DNA from 2 places in the Roseomonas sp. TF40 genome. Region 1 is predicted to be linked to the other one. Evidence: predicted binding sites of a transcription regulator. Region 1 holds the regulator's gene; the other holds the start of a gene.
What was found. Region 1 encodes HrcA, which represses chaperone genes, less so after heat shock. Its sites were predicted from a motif close to GTTNGCACTCNCNNNNNGNGAGTGCNAAC; they were not measured.
Positions count from the first base shown of each region.

Region 2: a site for HrcA is predicted at 1,396-1,424, ahead of groES (co-chaperone GroES). Genes of this name have one in related genera too.

Region 1 covers NZ_JBXVVR010000002.1:365,068-372,939, reverse strand. The annotation lists gene AC2D9U_RS07815 (calcium-binding protein) at 1-207, shown strand, start outside; gene AC2D9U_RS07810 (hypothetical protein) at 525-866, shown strand; gene AC2D9U_RS07805 (hypothetical protein) at 878-1,210, shown strand; gene AC2D9U_RS07800 (AbrB/MazE/SpoVT family DNA-binding domain-containing protein) at 1,283-1,630, shown strand; gene AC2D9U_RS07795 (AmpG family muropeptide MFS transporter) at 1,640-2,911, shown strand; gene AC2D9U_RS07790 (histidine phosphatase family protein) at 2,832-3,437, opposite strand; gene AC2D9U_RS07785 (lytic transglycosylase domain-containing protein) at 3,448-4,086, opposite strand; gene hrcA (heat-inducible transcriptional repressor HrcA) at 4,383-5,474, shown strand; gene hemP (hemin uptake protein HemP) at 5,984-6,100, shown strand; gene AC2D9U_RS07770 (TonB-dependent hemoglobin/transferrin/lactoferrin family receptor) at 6,208-7,872, shown strand, end outside.
Region 2 covers NZ_JBXVVR010000003.1:1,348-9,219, forward strand. The annotation lists gene groL (chaperonin GroEL) at 1-925, opposite strand, end outside; gene groES (co-chaperone GroES) at 1,006-1,317, opposite strand; gene AC2D9U_RS09870 (usg protein) at 1,649-1,945, shown strand; gene AC2D9U_RS09875 (ABC transporter ATP-binding protein) at 1,979-3,847, opposite strand; gene AC2D9U_RS09880 (chromosome segregation SMC family protein) at 3,879-7,872, opposite strand, start outside.

The sequences.
Region 1 (7,872 bases):
GCGGACCAGCTCTGGCTCGAGGGGCTGACACCGGCGCAGCTCCTGGCCGGCCTCAGCCTGGAGGGCGGCCTCACCCTGCGTTTCGACGCCAGCGGGCAGGGCCAGGTGATCGGCCCCGATGGCCAGCCCATGGCCTTCAGCGGCACGCTCACCATCGGCGAGGCCACGCTGACCTTCACGGGCATCGAGGCCCTGCGCTTCGTCTGATGCCAAATCCCGTTGATCGTGAACGATCCTCGGGATTTGGCATGACTGCCGGCGGGCCGCATTCGCGGCCTCGCCCGCCCGAGGCGGGCGCGAGTCCGGGTCTCCGCGACTTGGCATGACCCCACCCACCCATCCAGGAGCCCCGCATGGCGCGCGCCATGCGGGGTTTTTTTCGTTTCCGCTGATCCCATCAGCGATCCCGCCCTGCCATCGGCCGCGCCTATGGCTGGCATCGTGACGTCCCGCCTGCCTGCGCCGTGCCGCGATCCGTAGCCTCGGGGCACGGAATAACAGGATGACGGAGGCGTTGGATGTGCATGACGAACCAGCAGACCAGGCACGGGCCGGCCACGGCGCCACCCGTCGAGCTCGCCTTCCCCGGCGCCGTCGATGACGGCTTCGTCTGGATGCCGGCGGATGGCGATGATCATTTCGAGGCCGATCCGGGCGAGGACACGCTCTACCTCCCCACCTTCGATGCCGCGCGGCTGCGCAGCGCCATCCTGCTGCGCGACCATCGCCTGGTGCTGCGCATCGGCAGCGACGGCTTCGTGCAGTTCCTCGACACCGAGGGCCTGCCCCGCGCGGCGGAGGGCATGGTGCGCGCCGGTGGCGCCTGCCTCACCTTCCGCGCCGTGCGCGCCATCCAGCTCGGCTGAGGGAGGCGATGATGAATTCCATCATGCTCCCCGTGCCGCCGCTCTCGCCCAGCGCCGCCCAGGCGCTGCGCCAGGTGGATGAATACCACCTCTGGCGCCCGGAGGAGGGCGAGGAGGCGCTGGTCGGCAAGCGCGGCTTCAATGCGCTGCTCCTGCCCGGCATGGACCGTGCCGAGCTGGAACTGGCGCTGCATTGCGACACGCCGCGCCATCTGCGCCGGCGGCCCGATGGGTTGCTGCTGCTGGTGGACAGTTCCGGCCGCCCGCGCCGCACCAGCGGGCGTCTGCGCCTGCCCTACGCCACGCTGCGCTTCTTCGGCATGGATGCGATCCGTCTGAGCTGAAGCGGGCCGGGGTTTGCGCCCCGGCCCGCATCCGCGCCAGACTGGGCGCCTGGTTTCAGCGATGGGGTTGCCGTGGGCGCAGAGAGGCTGCTGCTGGATGGTCGGGGCCGCGTGCTGCTGCCCCCGGCCCTGCGGGTCGCGGCCGGGCTGCGCCCCGCGCAGCCGCTTGCGATCGGGCTGGGTGAGGTGGAGTTGCTGGTGATGCCGGCACCGGGCGCGGGCGGCCGCGCGCCGACCCTGGACAGCAAGGGAAGGCTGACCCTGCCGGCCCCGCTGCGGGCCGATCTGGGCCTGCGCAAGGGTGCGACGCTGCTGGCGCAGCCGGTGGCGGAAGGGCTGGTGCTGGTCACGCCCGCCAGGCTGCTCGGCCGGCTGCGCGCCGCGCGGCTCGCCCTGCAGGCGCGCCTGGAAGAGGCCTGAGCGTCGCGCATGGTCCTGTTTCGCGATCGGCGTTTCCTGATCCTGCTGGCGCTGGGCTTCTCGGCCGGCATCCCGCTGCCGCTCACCGCCTTCACGCTGCGGCAATGGTTTTCCGAGTCCAACATCTCGTTGGCCGCGATCGGGCTGACGGCGCTGATCGGCCTCGCCTACGCCTTCAAATTCCTCTGGTCGCCGCTGCTGGACCATGCGCCGCCGCCCGCGCTGCGGAGCTTGGGGCGCCGGCGCGGCTGGCTCGCCTGCATCCAGATCCCGCTTGCCTGCGCGATCCTGGCGATGGGCTTCACGGATCCCGCCACGGCCGCGCACATCACGGTCGCGGTCGCCGTGCTGGTCGCCTTCCTCTCGGCCAGCCAGGACATCGTCGTCGATGCCTACCGCATCGAGGTGCTGGAGGAACAGCAGCAGGGCTATGGCCTGGCCTGCTACATCTGGGGCTATCGCGGCGCGCTGCTGGCGAGCAATGCGGGCGCCCTCGCCATGGCGGAATTCGCCGGCTGGAGCGCGGCCTTCGCGATGTGCGCGGGGCTGGTGGGCGTGGGCTTCCTCGCCGTGCTGGTCGCCCCTGAACCAGACGCGCCCCCGGCGCAGCGCCTGGGCTGGGGCGCGCGCCTGAAGCTCGCGGTGGTGGATCCCTTCGCCGACTTCATGCGCCGGCGCTACTGGCTCGCGATCCTCGCCTTCGTCGCGCTGTTCAAGCTGGGCGAGGCGCTGGCGGGAATCATGACCGCGCCCTTCTATCGCTCACTCGGCTTCACGCGGCTCGAGGTCGCGGCGGTGGGCAGCGTGTTCGGGCTGTTCGCGACGCTGTTCGGCGTGCTGGTCGGCGGTTTCGTGGTGGCGCGGCTCGGCACGGCGCGGGCGCTGATCGCAACCGGCCTGCTGCAGATGCTCTCGAACCTGATGTATGTGGCGCTCGCCCAGGCGGGACATTCGATGCCGACGCTCTGGGCGCAGGTGGGGGTGGAGAACTTCACCGATGGCCTGGCCGACGCCGCCTTCGTCACCTATCTCAGCGCGCTCACCAGCCGCAGCTTCACGGCGACGCAATATGCGCTGCTCTCCTCCCTCGCCGCGGTGCCGCTGCGCACGCTGGGGGCGAGCTCGGGCTATCTGGCGGAGGCGCTGGGCTGGTCCTGGTTCTTCGTGCTGACCACGGCGGCGGCGCTGCCGGCCATGGCGATCATGCTGTTCCTTCTGTCGCGCCTGCCGCCGCCTCGATCGGCTGCCAGCCCCCCACCGGAGTCCAGCCCGGCAGCGTGAAGACGAAGCGGTTGCCGCCCCCCTCGCCGGGCTGATCGGCGGCGCGGGAGATCGGCGCGCCGGTGAGGTGGCACAGCAGCAGCGCCCCCACCCCGCCATGCGCGATGAGGGCGATGTCGCCCTCGGGCGGCGCCGCGGCGATCACCCGCGCCACCGCCGCCACGATGCGCGCCTGCGCATCCACCGCACGCTCCCAGCCGCGGATGCTGGTCTCGGGATGGGCGAAGAAGGCGTCCGCGGTGCGCTCGAACTCGGCGCGCGGCAGGTAGCCCGTGGCGCTGCGGTCATTCTCGCCGAGGTCAGGATCGATCACCGGCGTCAGGCCCAGATGCGCGCCGAGGATGTCGGCCATGTCGCGCGCCTTGCGCTCGGCGCTGCTGAACACGGCGCCGATCCCCGCCACCCAGGGGGCGCCGAGCATCGCCCGGCTGCGCGCCAACCCGCGCGGGGAGAGCCGCCAGTCGGGCACCGGGATCGCCGGGTCGATCTCGACCTCCGGATGGGTGATGACATGCACGTGCCGCATCGCTTCCTCCCTATCCCCGCCGGCAGACCGTGCGCGGCCGCCCGTTCGGCGCCACCACCAGCCGCGCCGAGAGCCCCGGCGCGCAGAGCCCCGCGAGGCTCCGCGCCGAGCCCAGCGCCACGCCCCCCGCCACGCGCGAGACGGTGACGCGGGAGTGGTAGGCCAGCCCGCGCCCCGGTTCGCTGGAATGGTATTGCGCCACGGCCTCGGCCCAATTGCCGGTGCGCGCGCGCAAGTCGCGCAGGAAGCGCGCGGCATAGGCGACGTTGATGGGTGGGTCGAAGGCGGCCTCCAGGCTCGGGAAGGCCTCGGGGTGGTGGAACAGGTTCACCTGCATGCACCCCACATCGATCGAGCGGATGCCCTGGGCGCGCAGCGCCTCGACCTCCGCGATGGCCGCCGCACGGGTTTCGGGGAAGCGCCCCACCCCGGCGGCGTTCAGCGCATGGGGCCAGGGGGCGGACCCGCCGCCGGGCCGGGCGCGGCCGCTCTCCACCCGCGCGATGGCGAGCAGCAGCCCGGCGGGGATGCCCGAGCCGCGTTCGGCCGCGGCGATGGCGCGGCCGCAGGCGGTCCAGGGGTCGCTCTCCTGCGCCGCGAGCGCGCCAGGGACCAGCAGCAGCAGCAGGGCGAGGCGCAGCGGGGCCATGCCGGCCATGCGCCCTGCTGGCGGGGGGGCCGTCAAGCCCTGAGTCAGCCTCCCCGGATCACCTTCCCTGGGGGCGCGCCAGCCAGCTGGCCAGCAAGGTGGTCCACAGATCCGTCCCGCTCGGCTTCGATGCCATCATCGCCTCCTGCTGCGATCCATCGCAGCCGGAGCAAAGCAGCCAAGCGTAACCGCCGCGTGGCGCGACTGTGGCGAAACCTTGCAGCGGCGCGAAGGTTGACCTTCCTGCCACGCCCCCCCTAGCTTTCCCGCTGGTTTCACCTGGTCCGGGGAGCATGATGGGTCCGATCGCCAGACCACCGCGCCCGATCGGCGCCGCCAATCTCAGCCCCTTCGCCCTGCCGTCGGGGATCGACGACCGCAGCGCCGCCATCCTGCGCGAGTTGGTCGAGCTTTATGTCGAGACCGGCGAGCCGGTGGGCAGCCGCACCCTCTCCCGCCGCCTGCCGCATTCGCTCTCCCCGGCCACGATCCGCAACGTGATGGCGGATCTGGAGGATGCCGGGCTGCTCTTCGCGCCGCACACCTCCGCCGGGCGCCTGCCGACCGAGCGCGGCCTGCGGCTTTTCGTCGATGGCCTGCTGCAATTCGGCGCCCTGGGCGAGGAGGAGCAGGACGCCATCGCCGCGCGCTGCGCCGCCGGCGGGCGGAGCTTGCAGGAGACGCTCGGCGAGGCCGGGCAGATGCTCTCGGGCCTGGCCGGGGCGGCCGGGCTGGTGGTGGCACCCAAGAGCGAGGCGCCGGTGCGCCACATCGAATTCGTCGCCCTCGGCCCCGGGCGCGCGCTGGTGGTGCTGGTGACAGCCGATGGCCAGGTGGAGAACCGCGTCATCGAGGTGCCGCCCGGCCTGCCGCCTTCCTCCCTGACCCAGGCGAGCAACTACCTCAATGCGCGGCTTGCCGGCGTGACGCTGGAGGAGACGCGCCGGACGGTGGCGGCCGAGATCGCCTCCAACCGCACCGCACTCGATGCGCTGACGCAGCAGGTGGTGGCGGCGGGGCTCGGCACCTGGACGGGGGGCGTGGGCGGCGCGCTGATCCTGCGCGGGCAGGCGAAGCTGCTGCAGAACCTCGATCACCTGCAGCGGGTGCAGGAGATCCAGGCGCTGTTCGAGCGGCTCGAGGCGCAGGAGACGATGCTGCGCCTGCTCGACCTCGCGCAGCGGGGTGAGGGCGTGCAGATCTTCATCGGCGCGGAGAGCGGGCTGTTCGACACGGCCGGGCTGTCGATGGTGGTGGCACCCTTCCGCAACGGGCAGGAGAAGATCGTGGGCGCGATCGGGGTGATCGGGCCGACGCGGATCAATTATGGCCGGATCATCCCGGTGGTGGACTACACGGCCCGGGTGATCGGGCGGTTGCTGGGGTGATGAGGAGGGCGTTGCCCTCCTCATACTCCTCCCACCAGGAGGCTCAGCCTCCTGGACCTCGATTCAGTTTAACGCCGTCAGGCGGGGGGCACTTCGGCCCCCCGCCTGACGGCGTTGAAAACGAAATGGGTTCCAAGGGCTTGGAGCCGCCTACACCGAACGCGGCTATGACACGCACAACTTCGCCAGGGTTGGGGGGCAGGGCTCGAACATCTTCGCCCACAGGAAAGGGAACTAGAACCCAACCTGCTCTGGCAACTGAAGAACGCAAGGGCGGAGGCATCGGGGCCACGCCCGCCGTGAGCCTTGGGCGGGTTCGGGCCCCTCGAAAACTTCTTGCTCCCCCTTATTGCGAATGACTCTCAATCGCGATAAGTCTGCCTCCCGATACGCGAGGGCAAACGGTAATGGCCCCGCACCGCGATTTCAGGAGCCGCCCCATGTCACCATCAGGTACCGTCCCGAAGCCTCACCCCCCGCCACAGGTCGCCACCGCCAACGCCAGGGCCATGCCCGTGACCAGCGCTGAGCTGCTTCGCGGTGCGCGGGAGATCACCATCCTCCATGCGGGGGAGGCCTATCGCCTGCGCCTGACCGGCAATGACCGGCTGATCCTCACCAAATAGCCCTTCCACCCCCGCCACCAGCCCAGCCAGCCAGCATCGGGCTGGCCGCCATCGCGGCCACGCCCCCCTCGCGAGCCAGCCAAGCACCGACATGAATCGGAACGCCCATGGATTCGCGCCATCTTCCGCTGGCTTTGCTTGCCAGCCTCGCCGCCGTGCCTGCACAGAACCCGGCCAACGCCCAGCAACCCGCTACTCCCCAGGCCGAAGCCGCCGCCGTCACGCCGCTCGACGCCGTGACCACCACCGCGACGCGCGCCCGTGCCGTGGCCGGCGACACCGCCACCCCCGTCACCGTCGTGAACCGCGAGGAGATCGAGCGCCGCGACGCGCGCTCGGTCGTGGACCTGATCCGCGACATCCCCGGCGTCGAGGGCTCGGGCGTGCCGCGCAGCAGCGCGCTGCAGCCGGTGATCCGCGGCCTGGGTGAGGACCGGATCGTGCTGCGCCTCGATGGCGCAAGGAACAACTTCAACGCCGGCCATCGCGGGCGCACCTTCATCGATCCCGAATTGCTGCGCTCGGTCGAGGTGCTGCGCGGGCCGGGCAGCACGCTCTACGGCTCGGGCGCGCTGGGTGGCGTGGTGGCGCTGCGCACCATCACGGCCGACGACATCCTCCAGCCCGGGGCGCGCTTCGGCGGCGTGATCGGCGGCGGCTGGCAGAGCCAGGGCAGCGGCTGGCGCGGCAACATGGCCCTCGGCGCGCGCGAAGGCGAGTTCGACATCCTCGGCGCCGTCAGCGGCTTCACCAACGGCAACTTCACCGATGGGCGCGGCACCACCATCCCCTATAGCGGCGACGAGGCCGGCTCGCTCTTCGGCAAGATCGGCTGGAGCCCGGGATTCCATCGCTTCGAGCTCTCGGCGATGCGCTTCCAGGACAATCACCAGATCCCCATCGCCGCCAACACCGCCACCACCACCAGCCCCACCGACCGCGAGACGGTGCAGGAGACGCTGACCTTCCGCTGGAACTACGCGAACCCGGCACAGCCCTTGCTGGAACCGCAGGTCGTTGTCTATCGCAACCATGTCTCGATCGAGGAACAGCGCCTGACCGGCACGCGCGCGCGCGACCTGACCGAGCTGACAACCATCGGCATCGACGCGCAGAACACCGCGCGCTTCACCACCGGCCCGCTCGGCCACACGCTCGTCTTCGGCACGGAGCTTTACCAGGATGAGCAGGAGGGCTCCTCCAACGGCCTCGCCCGCGCGCAATTCCCCACCGCGCAGCAGCAGGTGCTGGGTCTCTTCGTGCAGGATGAGATCGCGCTCGGCGCCTTCACGCTGACGCCCGGGCTGCGCTTCGACAGCTTCGACCAGGAAAGCCCCGATGGGCGCAACGACGTGCAGACGGACCGCGTCTCGCCGCGCGTCTCGCTGGCCTGGCAAATGCTGCCCTGGCTGCAGCCCTACATCGCCTACACCGAGGGCTTCCGCGCGCCTTCGCTCACCGAGCTTTATGTCGGTGGGCAGCACTTCCCGGGCAATCGCTTCGTGCCCAACCCGAACCTCCGGCCCGAGGTCGCGCGCAACAAGGAGGTCGGCGTCAACCTCCGCTTCGCCGACGTGCTGCGCGGCGGCGACCGGCTGCGGCTGCGCGTCAGCGCCTTCCGCAACGACATCGACGACTTCATCGAGCAGACGGTGTTCCCCACCACCACTGTCAGCCGCAACATCGGAGCCGCGCGCATCGAGGGCGTGGAGGCCGAGGCGCAATACGATGCCGGCAGCTGGTGGCTCGGCCTGGGCCTGGCGGCACTCGAG
Region 2 (7,872 bases), on a different contig from region 1:
GCTTGATGCCGAGGTCCTCGGAGATCACCTGGCCACCGGTCAGGATCGCGATGTCCTCAAGCATCGCCTTGCGGCGATCGCCGAAGCCCGGCGCCTTGACGGCGGCGATCTTCAGGCCGCCACGCAGCTTGTTGACGACGAGGGTGGCCAGGGCCTCACCCTCGACATCCTCGGCCACGATGACGAGCGGGCGGGAGGACTGCACCACCGCTTCGAGCAGCGGCAGCATCGGCTGCAGCTGGGAGAGCTTCTTCTCGAAGATCAGGATGTAGGGGTTGTCCATCTCCGCGATCATCTTCTCCGCATTCGTGATGAAATACGGGGAGACATAGCCGCGGTCGAACTGCATGCCCTCGACGACGTCGAGCTCGGTCTGGATGCTCTTGGCTTCCTCGACCGTGATCACGCCCTCATTGCCGACCTTCTCCATGGCGGCGGCGATCATCTCGCCGATCTCGGTCTCGCCATTGGCGGAGATGGAGCCGACCTGCGCCACCTCGGCGGAGGTGGAGATCTTCTTGGTCTTGCTCTCGAGCTCGCCGACAACATGCGCCACGGCCTTGTCGATGCCGCGCTTCAGGTCCATCGGGTTCATGCCCGCGGCCACGGCCTTCGCACCCTCGCGCACGATCGCCTGGGCGAGCACGGTCGCGGTGGTGGTGCCGTCGCCGGCCAGGTCGTTGGTCTTCGAGGCCACTTCGCGCACCATCTGGGCGCCCATGTTCTCGAACTTGTCGGACAGCTCGATTTCCTTGGCGACCGTCACACCGTCCTTGGTGATGCGCGGCGCGCCGAAGGACTTGTCGATCACGACGTTGCGGCCCTTCGGGCCAAGCGTCACCTTCACGGCATCGGCCAGAATGTCCACGCCGCGAATCATCTTCTCGCGCGCCGAGGCGCCGAACTTCACGTCCTTAGCAGCCATGTGCTGAATTCCTCATCGAACAGGTTGGCAGAAGAAGCCTAGCCAGGGGCACGCGGCGCGATCGGCGCCGCGCGCCGCGCTCAGGCGGCCTTCGCGACGGCGGGGGTGTCCAGGATGCCCATGATGTCGGACTCCTTCATGATCAGGAGCTCCTCACCACCGAGCTTCACTTCCGTGCCCGACCACTTGCCGAACAGGATGCGGTCACCGGCCTTCACGTCGAGCGCGCGGAGCTCGCCCTTGTCGTTCAGGGTGCCGGAGCCGACGGCGATGACTTCGCCTTCCTGCGGCTTTTCCTTGGCAGTGTCGGGGATGATGATGCCGCCAGCGGTCTTCTCTTCGGCCGTGAGCCGACGAACGAGCACGCGGTCGTGCAGAGGGCGGAACGCCATTTGTGGTCCTCCTGTCGCTTCCAATTGAGTGGCAAGCTCTTCCGGAGAATGTATCGCCAGCGGACCCGTGAGGCATCCGCTAGCACTCCCCCCAGAGGAGTGCCAGCTAGCTAGGCGATGGCCCCAGGCCCGTCAAGCGCCGCAAGCACTCGATCCGCGTGAGTGCTAACACGCCCTGGCAGCAGATCGGCGAGGCGAGTGCCAAGCCGCTGATACTAAACGATTTTCCCTTGCATCCCCACCCGGACATCATGTCATGCTGCACCGCCCAGGCCGTCGATCGGCGGCGGCCGGCACCCGCAGGCCCCTTCGCGGGCCGGAAAGGAGCACGATGGATCTCTCCGGTCTCCAGCGCATCGCTCGCCTCGAAAAGACCCCGGACAACCTTCCCGACTGGCATCTCACCACAGCCGAGATCCTCTACCACCTGCCCGACCACCCGCATCTGCTGCAGAGCTTCATCTGGCAGAAGCATGATCTGGCGCCGCGCTTCCCCGAGCTGACCCGCTTCCTCGATTTCTGGAAGCGCGAGATCGACGGCCCGCTGCATTCCGTGCGCGTCGCCTCCACCGCCCTCACCCGCCCGGCCGAGCTGCGCTACGCCAATGGGCAGTTCCTGCTGCATTGAGGGTGTGCGGCCGAAGGCTTTGCCTTCGGCCCCTCAGCCGCCAACGAACCCACCCGACTGCATGCGCCACAGCCGCGCATAGGTCCCATCGGCCGCCAGCAACTCGGCATGGCTGCCCTGCTCGACGATGCGCCCCTGCTCCAGCACCACGAGGCGGTCCATCCGCGCGAGGGTGGACAGGCGATGCGCCACGGCGATCACGGTCTTGCCCGCCATCAGCCGGTCCAGGCTCTGCTGGATCGCCGCCTCCACTTCCGAATCGAGGGCGCTCGTCGCCTCGTCCAGGATGAGAATCGGCGCATCCTTCAGCAGCACGCGCGCGATCGCCACGCGCTGGCGCTGGCCGCCCGAGAGCTTCACGCCGCGCTCGCCGGCATGGGCTTCGTAGCCGTGGCGCCCGCGCCAATCCGCGAGCGCCTGGATGAAGTCATGCGCCTCCGCCCGGCGCGCCGCATCCTCGACCTCGGCGAGGCTGGCATCGGGCCGGCCGTAGCGGATGTTGTCCAGCACCGAGCGGTGCAGCAGCGCCGTGTCCTGCGTCACCACGCCAATCGCTCCGCGCAGGCTCTCCTGCGTCACGGTCGCGATATCCTGGCCATCGATCAGGATGCGCCCGGCCTCGGGCGTGAAGAAGCGCAACAGCAGGTTGATCGCGGTCGTCTTGCCCGCCCCCGACTGGCCCACCAGCCCCACCCGCTCGCCCGGCGCCACGGTGAGGTCGAAGCCATCGAGCACGCCGCGCGCCCGGCCATAGCCGAAGCGCACGCCCTCGAAGCGGATCTCGCCACGCGGCACCTCGAGCGCCGCCGCCCCGGGGGGATCGGGCGCGCTGGGTGGGATGGCGAGGCTCGCCATGCTCTCCTGCACCGTGCCGATATTCTCGAAGATGCCGGCGACGTTGAACGCCACCCAGCCGGAGATGTTGGCGATCTGCCACGCCATGGGCAGCGCCGCCGCGACCATGCCGAGCGGGATCTCGCCTTGCGACCACAGCCAGATCGCGATGCCCGCCGTGGCCACCAGCATCGACGCGTTGAGCAGCGAGAGCAGCAGGCCGTTGAGCGTGACCAGGCGCGTCTGGCGCCCGAAATCATGGTTCAGCTTCTCGACCGCCTCCCGCACGAAGGCGTCCTCATGCTCCGCGCGGGCGAAGAGCTTCACCGTGACGATGTTGGTGTAGCTGTCCACGACGCGGCCGGTCAGCGTGCTGCGCGCCTCGCTCGCCTTGCGGGAGCGCTCGCGCATCCTCGGCACGATCAGCCGCAGCAGCGTGGCGTAGAGCACGAACCACAGCAGGATCGGCAGCGCGAGCCGCCAATCCGTGCCGGCCAGCAGCAGCACCGCGCCGGTGCCATAGACCAGGATGTACCAGACGGCGCTGACCGACTGCACCACGCTTTCCCGCAGCGCAGGCCCGGCCTGCATCACGCGGTTGGCGATGCGCCCGGCGAAATCCTCCTGGAAGAAGCTCCAGCCCTGGCGCACCACATGCCAATGCGACTGCCAGCGGATCATCGCCGTGACACCCGGAATGATCGCCTGCTGCGTCACCAGGTTCTGCACCAGGATGGCAGCCGGGCGCGCCAGCAGCAGGATCGCCGCCATGCCCGCCAGCGTGCCGCCCGCCTGCGCCCAGATCGCGCCCGGCCCATGCGCCTCCAGCAGGCCGATGACGCGGCCGATGAAGATCGGGATCATCAGGTCGAGCAGCGCGACGACGCCGCCGGCCAGGAACAGGCCGATGAAGAGCATCCAGGCCTGGCGCACGAAATGCCAGTAGAAGCCGATCAGCCGGCGCGGTGGCGGCGCCTCCGGCACCGGCACGCCCAGCACCCGGCCGGCGCGCGTGCCCGGCGGGGCCACGGGGTCGATGGCGCGTTCGAAGAGTCGGAACAGCAACATCCGGCCAGGACGCGCCGAACCCGGCGGCAGGTCAAGCGGGCGCGGGGCCTTCCACCAGCTCCACCGCGCGCTGCAAGTCGACACTCAGCAGCCGCGACACGCCGCGCTCCTGCATCGTCACGCCATAGAGCCGGTGCATCCGCCCCATGGTGAGCGGGTGGTGCGTGACGATCAGGAAGCGCGTGCCGCCGCGGCCCTGCTCGTCGGGCGCGGCCATGGCGTCCAGCAGGTCGCAGAGCCGTTCCACATTCGCGTCGTCGAGCGGCGCATCCACCTCGTCCAGCACGCAGACCGGCGCGGGGTTGAAGCGGAAGACGGCGAAGATCAGGGAGAGCGCCGTCAGCGCCTGCTCGCCGCCCGAGAGCAGGTTCAGCGAGGCCAGCTTCTTGCCCGGCGGCTCGGCATAGATCTCGAGCCCGGCCTCCAGCGGATCCTCGCTGCCGACCAGCGCCAGATGCGCCCGCCCGCCGCCGAAGAGCCGCGTGAAGAGCGCGCGGAACTCGGCATCGACCTTGTCGAAGACCACGCGCAGCCGCTCCCGCCCCTCGCGGTTGAGATGGCCGATGGACCCCCGCAGCTTGGCGATGGCCGTCGCCACCTCCTCGCGCTCGCTGTCGATCTGGGCGCGGCGGGCATCCAGCTCGGACAATTCGATCTCGGCGCGCAGATTGACCGCGCCCATCTCCTCGCGCTCGCGCACCAGGCGTTCCAGCTTGCGCCGCGCCTTCTCCTCCGCCGCGTCGCTGAGTTCAGGCACGTCCTCGGGCAGGGCCGGGTGCTCAGGGCCGAGGCGCTCCACCACCCGTTCCTCCACCGAAAGGGCGGCGGCCTCGGCCTGCTGGGCGGCGGCCTCGGCCCGCAGCTGCGCCTCGCGCGCCTGGGCGAAGGCGGCATCGGCAAGACGCCTTGCCTCGGTGGCGGCGCGATCCTCGGCCTCGGCGGCGGCCAGGGCCTGGCTGGCCGCGGCGTGCAGCGCCTCAGCCTCGGCCAGCGCGGCCCCCGCGGTCGCGCGCCGGGCGGCGGCGGCTTCCGGGGCATCGGCGAGGCCCGCCACCTCGGCGGCGGCCTCGCCGGCGCGATCGGCGAGTTCCTTGTGGCGCTGCGTCGCCTCCGCATGGCGGCGCGCCCATTCCGCCCGTTCCGGCCCGATCGCCTCGACCCGCGCGGCGATCCGCCCGCCCTCGGCGGCCAACGTCGCCCGCGAATCGCGCGCCGCGGCCTCATTCTCCCGCGCCCGGGCGAGCTCCGCGCGCGCGGCCTCGACGGCGGCGCGGAGGGCGACGAGGTCGGGCGCCGTGGCCCGCGCCGCCTGGGCCTGTTCCAGGGCGTGGCTGGCCTCGCGATGCTCCGCGGCCAGCCGCTCGGCCTCCGGCAGCAGCGCGGCGAGGCGGGCCTGCGCCGCTTCCTCCCGCGCCGCGAGGCGGCGCACCTGCTCCTGCGCGGCGGCGAGGCGCGCCTCGCCCGCCCGGCGGGCCTCGCGCGCCGCGGTTTCCGCCCGCATCGCCATCGTCTCGGCCTGGGCGGCCTGCTCGCGCAGCGACCGTGCCGCGGCGGCGTCAGGAGCGCTGGCGCGCGCCGTGCGCGCCGCGGCGACGGCCGCAGCCGCGGCCTCATGCTCGGCTTCCAGGCGCTGCAACTCGGGCGCCAGCGCGGCGAGGCGCTGCTCCGCCTGCTGGGCGCGGGCGAGGATGCGTTCCAGCGCCGTCGTCGCCGCGGCGTGGCGGCGCTCGGCCTGGGCGCGCTGCTCGCGCAGGCGGGCTTCCTCGCCGCGCGCGACCTGTTCATCGGCGGCGGCTTCCCGGCGCGCTTCCGTGGCGGCGGCGGCGGCGACCTCGGCGGCATCCAGCCGGGCCTCGGCCGCGCGCAGGGCGTTGCGCTGGGCGAGCCGCACCGTCGCCGGCGTCGGCGCCCCGGCGCGCAGGCAATGGCCATCCCAGCGCCAGACCGCGCCTTCCTCCGTCACCAGCGCCTGGCCCGGGCGGAGCAGCGGCATCAGCGCCGCGCCATCCTGTCCCTTGGGCAGCAGGCCGACCTGGGAGAGCGCCCGCGCGAGCGCCGCCGGCGCCTCGACGAGCCGCGCCAGGGGCACCGCGCCGGCCGGCAGGCCCGGCAGGGGATCGAGCGGCGGCAGCAGCCGCCAATGCCGCGCGGCGCCCTCATCCAGCGGGCTTTCCAGCGCCTCGCCGATCGCCGCCCCCAGGGCCGCTTCCAGCCCCGGCGGGACCGAGACCGCATCAAGCACCGGCGAGAGGCCGAGGCCGGCTTCGCGCGCGCGCAGCACATCGGCGAGGGCGGCGACCTCCGCCGCCGCGCGGGTGCGCTGGCCCTCGGCCTCGCTGGCCTGGCTGCGCGCCGCCTCATGCCGCGCCTGGGCCGCGCCGCGCGCCGCCTCGCTCGCGGCCAGCGCGGCCTGGGCGGTGGCGAGCAGGGCGGCGGCCTCCTGCGCTTCCGCCTGCGCCGCCGCCTGCTCCGACTCCGGCACCAGGGAGGCCTGCGCCGAATCGCGCTCCGCCGTCAGCCGCGCCCGCTGTTCCGCAAGCCGCCGCGCCGTGCCTTCGGCCCCCTGGAGGGCGGCGATGGCGCGCGATTCCAGGCTTTCGGCCTCGGCCGCCGCGCGCCGCGCCGCCTCATGCGCCGCCTGCGCCGCCGCGCGGGCGGATTCGGCGGTGGCCAATTCCTGTTCGGCGGCCGCCAGCTCGGCCTCGGCAGTGCCGACGGCGGCGTTGGCGGCGCCGAGCTGTTCGGCCGGCACCAGCGTGGCGAGGGTGGCCTCGCGCTCCTTGTCCAGGGTCTGCTGCACGGTGGCGAGGCGCGCGACCCGCGCCGCCGCCTCGGCCTCGGCCTTCGCCAGGGCCTCGACCCGCACGGCGGCCTCCGCCGCCGCGGCGGTGGCGCGGTCCGCCGCCTCGGCGGCCTGGCGCATGGCCTCGATCGCCGCGGCCTCGAAGCGCTCGGCCTCCTGCAGGCGGGCCGGCAGGCCCTCGGCCATGGCGGCGAGTTCGGCGGCTTCCTGGGCGAGGCGCGCCTGGGCGCCGGCGGCATCCGCCATCGCGGCCTCGGCATGGCCGAGGTCCCGGCGCAGCACGCCCTGGCGCGCCTCGGCGGCGGCCAGGGCCTCGCGCGCCCGAGCCTCCTCGGCGCCCAGCGTCTCGGCCTCGACGCGGCGGCGCTCGAGCCCGGTGCGGGCGGCGGCCTCCCGCGCGCGGGGCTCGGGCAGGCCCTGGGCGGCGGCGAAGGCGCGCCGTGCCGCGCCCTCGGCCTCGAACTCGGCCGCACCGGTCGCGCGCCGTGCCAGGGCGAAGGCCTCCCGCGCCTGGGCCAGGGCGGCCTGGGCGCGGGCGCGCAGCAGCGCGAGCCACTCGATCTCGGCCGCACGCACCAGGCCCGAGAGGTTGCGGTAGCGCGCCGCCTGGCGGGCCTGGCGCTGCAGGCTCTGCCGGCCGGATTCGAGCTGGCCGATCAGATCCTCGGCGCGGGCGAGGTTCGCCTCGGCCTGGCGGAGCTTCAGCTCGGCCTCATGCTTGCGGGCGCGCAGCCCGGCGATGCCGGCCGCTTCCTCGAGCACGCCGCGGCGATCCTCGGGCTTGGCCTGGATCAGCGCGGCGACGCGGCCCTGGCTGACCATGGCGGAAGAGCGCGCGCCCGAGCCGATGTCGGCGAACATGGTCTGCACGTCGCGCGCGCGCAGTTCCCGGCCATTCACGCGGAAGGAACTGCCCTCCCCGCGCGCGATCTTGCGCGAGATTTCCAGGTCGGCCGCATCCGCATTCGGCGGCGGGGCCAGCCCCGAGGCTTCCTCCAGGATCAGCGTCACCTCGGCGAGGTTGCGGCCCGGCCGCGTGGCCGTGCCGGCGAAGATGACGTCCTCCATCTCGCCCCCGCGCATGGAGCGGGCATTGCTCTCGCCCATCGCCCAGCGCAGGGCCTCGACCACATTGGACTTGCCGCAGCCATTGGGGCCGACGATGCCGGTCAGGCCGGGCAGGACCTCGACCACGGTGGGCTCGGCGAAGGATTTGAACCCG